One region of the Mesorhizobium sp. M9A.F.Ca.ET.002.03.1.2 genome, then DNA from elsewhere that is predicted to be linked to it. Evidence: riboswitches for the same ligand, from Rfam matches in the RefSeq annotation. Region 1 holds a riboswitch; the other holds the start of a gene.
The links. Region 1 has a riboswitch for thiamine pyrophosphate ahead of thiB (thiamine ABC transporter substrate binding subunit). Riboswitches for the same ligand answer to the same signal wherever they lie in the genome.

Region 1 (3,404 bases):
ATGCCGAGCTGGCTCGCCAATCGCCACTGGTCGGCCGGCACTGTCCCCAGTGCTTCAAGGAACAATCGCGTAGCCAGCGGCAGATTGAAGAAGACATGGGCGACGAGGATGCCGGACAGGCCGTATATGCCCGGCCAGCCCTGACCTCCAATCGCGGTGAGCACGCCGGCGAAATAGCCGGCACGGCCATAAAGGGCCAGAATGCCGAGCGCCGCGACGATGGCCGGCAGCGCCAGCGGCACGGCGAAGAGCTGCAGGATCAGGTCGCGGCCAAAGAAGCGCGGATGCCGCGACAGCGCCCGAGCAACCAACAGCGCCGGCACGACGGAAAGCAGCGTCGACAGCAAAGCCTGCCACAGCGTGAAACGAGCGACGCGCAAGAGGTAGGAATCGAAGGCCGAAGCGGCGCCGGACGGGTCGCGTGTGCCTTCAAGGATGAGCCCGGCGAACGCTCCGCCGATCAGCAGCGCAATAGCGTCAAGCGCGATGATGCCGGCGATGACGCGAGAGTCAGGAGGGGGTGCGTGCGGCACTCTGGACCACCTGACACGGGACCGTTCTTTGACTGGTGTCTAACGAACGTCGCGTTCCTTCGCGCCCCCCTCTGTCCTGCCGGACATCTCCCCCACAAGGGGGGAGATTGGCGGGAGATGTCCGGCAGGACAGAGGGGGGCGCCGTAGAGCGGTCATCTCACGAGATTTGCCTGCAAAGACTACTTGCTCATCACCGACAACCATTCGTCGACCCAGGCCTTGCGGTTGGCGGCGACCTCTTCGGGGCTGAACATCAACGTCCTGGTCGGCTTGACGAGCTTGTCGAAGGCCGGATTGAGCGGCTTGTCGGTCTTGCCGGCCGGGAACATCCAGTTGGTCTCGGGGATGACATCCTGGAATTTCGGCCCGGTCATGAAAGTCAGGAACTGTTCTGCCAGCGGGTTTTTGGCACCCGTGGTGGTGATGCCGGCCACCTCGATCTGCAGATACTCGCCCTCCTCGAAGGGCGCCGCCTGGTAGCGCCCGGTGTTTTCGGCGACCATGTGATAGGCCGGCGATGTGGTGTAGGACAGCACCATTGGCGCCTCGCCCTTGGTGAATAGGCCGTAGGCCTCGCTCCAGCCCGGCGTCACTGTGAGCACCTTCGCCTTGAGCTTGGCCCAGGCTTCCGGCGCCTTGTCGCCATAGACCGACCTCACCCACAGCAGCAGGCCGAGACCAGGCGTCGAGGTGCGCGGATCCTGGATGACGATCTTCTCATCGGCATTGCCCTCGACCAATTCCTTCAGGCTCTTCGGCGGGGTTTTCAGCTTTTCGGTGTCGTAGACGACGGCGAAATAACCGTAGTCGAACGGCACGAAAACATCGTCGCTCCAGCCGCCCGGCACATTGACGTCGGTCACCGCACCATGCGGCGAAAACAGGCCGGTGGCCTTGGCTTCGGCCGTCAGATTGGTGTCGAGGCCGAGCACGATATCGGCCTTGGTGGCGGCCCCTTCCAGCTTGACGCGGTTGAGCAGCGCTACACCGTCAGCGACCGCGACAAAATCGAGAGTACAGCCGCATTCCGCCTCGAAGGCCTTCTTCACCGCGGGGCCAGGACCCCAGTCGGCGGTAAAGCTCTCATACGTGTAGACGGTGAGCTTCTCCTGCGCGGATGCCGGCCCGCCGGCGAGAACGGACGCCGCAAGGAGCACTGCTGAGACAAGAGAGTAAAAAAGCGTGCGCATCGGCGCCTCCTTCGTTCGCATTGAAAGGAATTGAGGCGTCGGGTTTTCCGAAACGTCTAATCCCTCCGCCGGTACAAACCGGATCAGGTTCAGCGGGTTGGCGTCGTTGCCTCTCAGCCGGTCCGCGAAGATCGCGTCCAGCACCCCGTTAGAGCGTTTCGACACATAGGGCCGGCCCAAGTGCGACGCAAGCGGAAGTTTGCCGGGCACGCGGGCGCGGCCTTCCGTTTCGCAAGCGGGGCTGGTAAGGGCCACGCATATGAGCGCATTCACCATCCTGCTTGGCGGCGATCTTATCCGCACACCACTGCTCGACCGCCAGGTCGCCGGCACACGCGTCATCGCCGCCGATGCCGGCATCGGCCATGCCCGGACTTTGGGCGTGACGCCGGAACTCTGGGTCGGCGACTTCGATTCCGTCCCGGCGGATTTGCCGGACGATCTGACCGCCGTTCCCCGCCATGTGTTTCCGGCAGAAAAGGACAGCACCGACGGCGAACTGGCCATCGCCGCCGCGCTCGAACGCGGTGCGACCAGCCTCGTGCTCGCAGGTGCGTTCGGCGGCAGGCGCATCGACCACGCATTCCTGCATCTGGCGCTCAGCCTGCGACTGGCGGAAAGCGGGACGGACGTGCTTTTGACCAGCGGGGCGCAGGAAGGCATCCCCTTGCTTCCCGGAAAGGCCGGCTTCGACTACGCCGACGGCACGCTGTTTTCGATCCTCGACTTCTCCGATCTTACCGGCCTGACCGTCTCCGGCGCCAAATGGCCGCTGAACCATGTCGAGGTGGCGTTCGGCTCGTCGCTGACCCTTTCCAACGAGGTCAAGGGCCGGCTCGAAATCGCGCTGGACAGCGGCCGCGCGCTGTTGCTCGCCCATCCTTTTCCCTTACCCGAAAGCTGACATGGCGCCGCCGCTTCTCAATCTCGACGGGATAAAACTGACCTTCGGTGGCACGCCGCTGCTCGACGGAGCGGAACTGACAGCGTCGGCCGGCGACAAGATCGCCCTGGTCGGCCGCAACGGCTCGGGCAAGTCGACATTGCTCAAGATCGCAGCGGGATTGATCGAGCCGCAGGACGGCGAGGTGTTCCGCCAGCCCTCTGCGACGGTGCGCTACCTGCCGCAAATGCCCGACATGGACGGTTTCGCCAGCGTCCGCGCCTATGTCGAGGCGGGACTCGGACCTGCCGACGATCCCTACCGCGCCACCTATCTGATGGAACATCTCGGCCTGTCCGGCGAGGACCGGCCGGACGACTTGTCCGGCGGCGAGGCGCGCCGCGCCGCCCTTGCCCGCGTCATGGCGCCGGAGCCCGACATTCTCCTCCTCGATGAGCCGACCAACCATCTCGACCTTTCGGTCATCGAATGGCTGGAGGAGGAGCTTGTCCGCACCTCTTCCGCGCTGATCGTCATCTCGCACGACCGCCGCTTCCTCGAACGCGTGTCGCGCGCCACCGTCTGGCTCGATCGCGGCCAGACCCGCAGGCTGGACAAGGGCTTCGGCCATTTCGAGGAATGGCGCGACACGGTGCTGGAGGAAGAGGAGCGCGAGCAGCACAAGCTTGGCCGCCAGATCGTGCGCGAGGAGCACTGGCTGCGCTACGGCGTGACGGCACGACGCAAGCGCAACATGCGCCGGCTCGGCGAATTGCAGACCATGCGCCAACGTTTTC
Region 2 (3,404 bases), 2.8 Mb from region 1:
CCCAGCGAAACTCGAACCGCGCCCGCGACAGCGCATCGTCACGGAGCTTCGCTGCCGGATGACCCTTGGCGAGGTCGGCGGCGTGCGCGGCTATTCTGTAGGTGATGACACCGGTCTTGACGTCGTTGCGGTCAGGCAGGCCGAGATGCTCCTTGGGCGTGACGTAGCAGAGCATGGCCGTGCCGTACCAGCCGATCATCGCCGCGCCGATGCCGGAGGTGATGTGGTCGTAGCCCGGCGCGATGTCCGTCGTCAGCGGTCCAAGCGTGTAGAAGGGCGCCTCGCCGCAGACTTCGAGTTGCTTGTCCATGTTCTCTTTGATCTTGTGCATCGGAACATGGCCCGGCCCCTCGATCATCACCTGGCAATCCTTGGCCCAGGCGATTTTTGTCAGCTCGCCAAGCGTTTCCAGTTCGGCGAATTGCGCCGCGTCGTTGGCATCGGCGATCGAGCCGGGACGAAGGCCGTCGCCGAGCGAGAAGGACACGTCATAGGCTCTGGCAATGTCGCAGATGTCCTCGAAATGCTCGTAGAGGAAGCTTTCGCGGTGATGATGCAGACACCACTTGGCCATGATGGAACCGCCGCGCGACACGATGCCGGTGACCCGGTCGACCGTCAGCGGGATGTAGTGCAGGCGCACACCGGCATGGATCGTGAAATAGTCGACCCCCTGTTCGGCCTGTTCGATCAGCGTATCGCGGTAGACGTCCCAGGTCAGATCCTCGGCGATGCCGCCGACCTTTTCGAGCGCCTGGTAGAGTGGGACAGTACCGATCGGCACCGGGGCATTGCGGATGATCCATTCGCGGATGTTGTGGATGTTGCGGCCGGTCGACAGATCCATCACGGTGTCGGCGCCCCAGCGGGTAGCCCAGACCATTTTTTCGACCTCTTCGGCCATCGACGAGGTGACCGCCGAATTGCCGATATTGGCGTTGATCTTCACCAGGAAATTGCGGCCGATGATCATCGGTTCGCTCTCTGGGTGGTTGATGTTGGCGGGAATGATCGCCCGTCCGCGCGCCACCTCGTCGCGCACGAATTCCGGCGTGATGAAGTCCGGGACCGCCGCGCCGAAAGACTCGCCGTCGCGCTGCATCCCGCTACGTAAGCTCTCGCGGCCGAGATTTTCGCGAATGGCAACGAATTCCATTTCGGGCGTGATGATGCCGGCGCGGGCATAGGCAAGCTGGGTTACAGCCTTGCCTTGCTTGGCCTTGAGCGGTCGGTGGCGGACAGGAAATTCCGGCGTCAGCCGTTCGCCTGACACGAACCCATTATCCTCCGGCCTGACATTGCGACCTTCCTGGAATTCGACGTCGCCGCGCGCCTTGATCCACGCGTGCCGAAGCCGGGCAAGCCCGTTCTCGATACGCGTCTCGACGCTTGGATCTGTATAGGGGCCTGACGGATCGTAGACGGTGACAGGCGGTTCGCCGGCCGTCGGATGGACGGCGATTTCCCGCATCGGCACCCTGATCTGCGGATGGATCGTGCCGGGTTTGTGGATCTTGCTGGAGGCAGGCAGCGGTCCTGTCGACACCGCAGGGGTAATGGCATTCATTTGAGGCTCCTTTGCTCATGCATTGGAGACCCAGTTCTGTGCCGGAAGGATGAAAAGACGCTTTGGCCTGCCTGCTTACAGGTTTTCGGGCATGAACTCCCGCAAAGCGCTTGCACCGTCCCTACGCCAGTATGAACTGGATCAGGTTCAACGGGTCACTGCGCCGCAAAAGCCAGCAGTATCTCAGCCCCTTGCCGGGACTCCCCTGGTGAATGCACCAAGTTGAGCGGGCAATCGCCATCTTGTCAAGGGCATTCGGCCTGCCACCGGCGGGATAGCCGTCTCGTGCAGCCACGAGCGTGAGGCCTGATTCTCGCATAGGCCGGGACCACGATTCAGCCTTGAGTTTTTCGCTTCCTGCAATTAGCTAAATGCTACCAGGCCGGGCCCCTCTGGCAGTCCAACAGGACTGTGATGTCGGACTGGAATTCCAATCCGGGTGGCCTGGCTTTGAGATTTCTTCAGCTGTAGCGGCATTTCTCTTGTCATACGCGGTGTCCGCGTTGCTCTACGGTCATGCTCGCAAGCCGGGTCACCCCTAGCTGAACGCAAGGGTGCCCTATGACAGAATTTTTCAGTCCCGAAGCAATGACCGCTCTCTTGCAGGTCATCATGATCGACCTGGTGCTGGCCGGCGACAACGCCATCGTTATCGGCCTTGCCGCGGCCGGGCTCCCCAAGGAGCAGCGCAGAAAGGCGATCTTCGTTGGTATAGTCGCGGCGGCCGTTCTGCGTATCGGCTTTGCGGCTGCGACAACCCAGCTCCTGCAGATCGTCGGCCTACTGCTGGCCGGCGGCGTGTTGCTGTTGTGGGTGTGCTGGAAGATGTGGCGCGAACTCCGGCAGAACCATGGGCAGGAAGCACAAGCGATCGAAGCGCTTTCGGAAAGTGACGTCGACTACGACGGCATGGTGGCCGGCAAAGCTCCACGCAAGACTCTCGCGCAAGCAACCTGGCAGATCGTCATCGCCGACGTCTCCATGTCGCTCGACAATGTTCTGGCGGTAGCTGGTGCCGCGCGCGAGCACCCGAACGTGTTGATCTTCGGCCTTGTCCTCTCCGTCGCGCTGATGGGCGTTGCCGCAAGCTTCATTGCCAACCTGCTTCAGAAGTACCGTTGGATTGCCTATGTCGGGCTGGTGATCATCCTCTACGTAGCTGGCGAGATGATCTATCGCGGTGTGCTTGAACTTCTGCCTCACGTCGCAGGTTCTTAAGACGCAAAAGGCAGGCAGGCCGGAACAGCGTCGTTCCGGCCTGTGCTCGACTTCCAGCTCTGTGCCGACGACAGGGCGCATCGCCCTCGTGCTCAGATCCGTGTGAGTCGCGGCTTGCCTCCACGCAAACGGCCAAAACGGAAGGCATCTGAAACGGCTGAACGGACCATAAGCATCTCGCCTATGGTTTCGTGTGTCATGAGCCCGACCAGCCGTTCGGAATTGTCCACGACGGCAACAGCAGGCACGTCTGACTGCTGCATGAGCCGCAGGCTCTCCTCGAGGCTTTTGCGGTAATGTATCCTCGGGATATCGTTGCGCATTGCGCTCGTAACCGGTGCAGCGGGTCCCTTTTCCTTCAATGTCCGGATCATGTCGTCGCGTGTCACCAATCCCTGGAGGTGGCCAGCGGAGTCGATGACAGGGAATTCGTGCTGCGTGGTGGCGAGCAGCATCTCGATCGCCTCGTCGAGCGTCGCCGACCGTTCCAGCCGGGCGAACTCGGTGATCATCACGTCCCCGACCAGGACGCTTGTGGCTACGTCCCGGATCTGGGCGTTCTGCGCTTCCGCTGCCGCGGCGAGATAGACGAAGATGCCGATGAAGATGAGCAGCGGGT

Region 2: it holds a riboswitch for thiamine pyrophosphate, as region 1 does, so the genes downstream of both, thiC (phosphomethylpyrimidine synthase ThiC) here and thiB (thiamine ABC transporter substrate binding subunit) in region 1, are expected to answer to the same signal.

What each region holds. Positions count from the first base shown of each region.
Region 1 is NZ_CP034443.1:978,791-982,194, forward strand. It holds gene thiP (thiamine/thiamine pyrophosphate ABC transporter permease) at 1-533, opposite strand, end outside; gene thiB (thiamine ABC transporter substrate binding subunit) at 714-1,724, opposite strand; TPP riboswitch at 1,768-1,882, opposite strand; gene EJ066_RS04915 (thiamine diphosphokinase) at 1,984-2,628, shown strand; gene EJ066_RS04920 (ABC-F family ATP-binding cassette domain-containing protein) at 2,630-3,404, shown strand, end outside.
Region 2 is NZ_CP034443.1:3,744,749-3,748,152, forward strand. It holds gene thiC (phosphomethylpyrimidine synthase ThiC) at 1-1,567, opposite strand, end outside; TPP riboswitch at 1,668-1,784, opposite strand; gene EJ066_RS17915 (TerC family protein) at 2,129-2,785, shown strand; gene EJ066_RS17920 (site-2 protease family protein) at 2,878-3,404, opposite strand, start outside.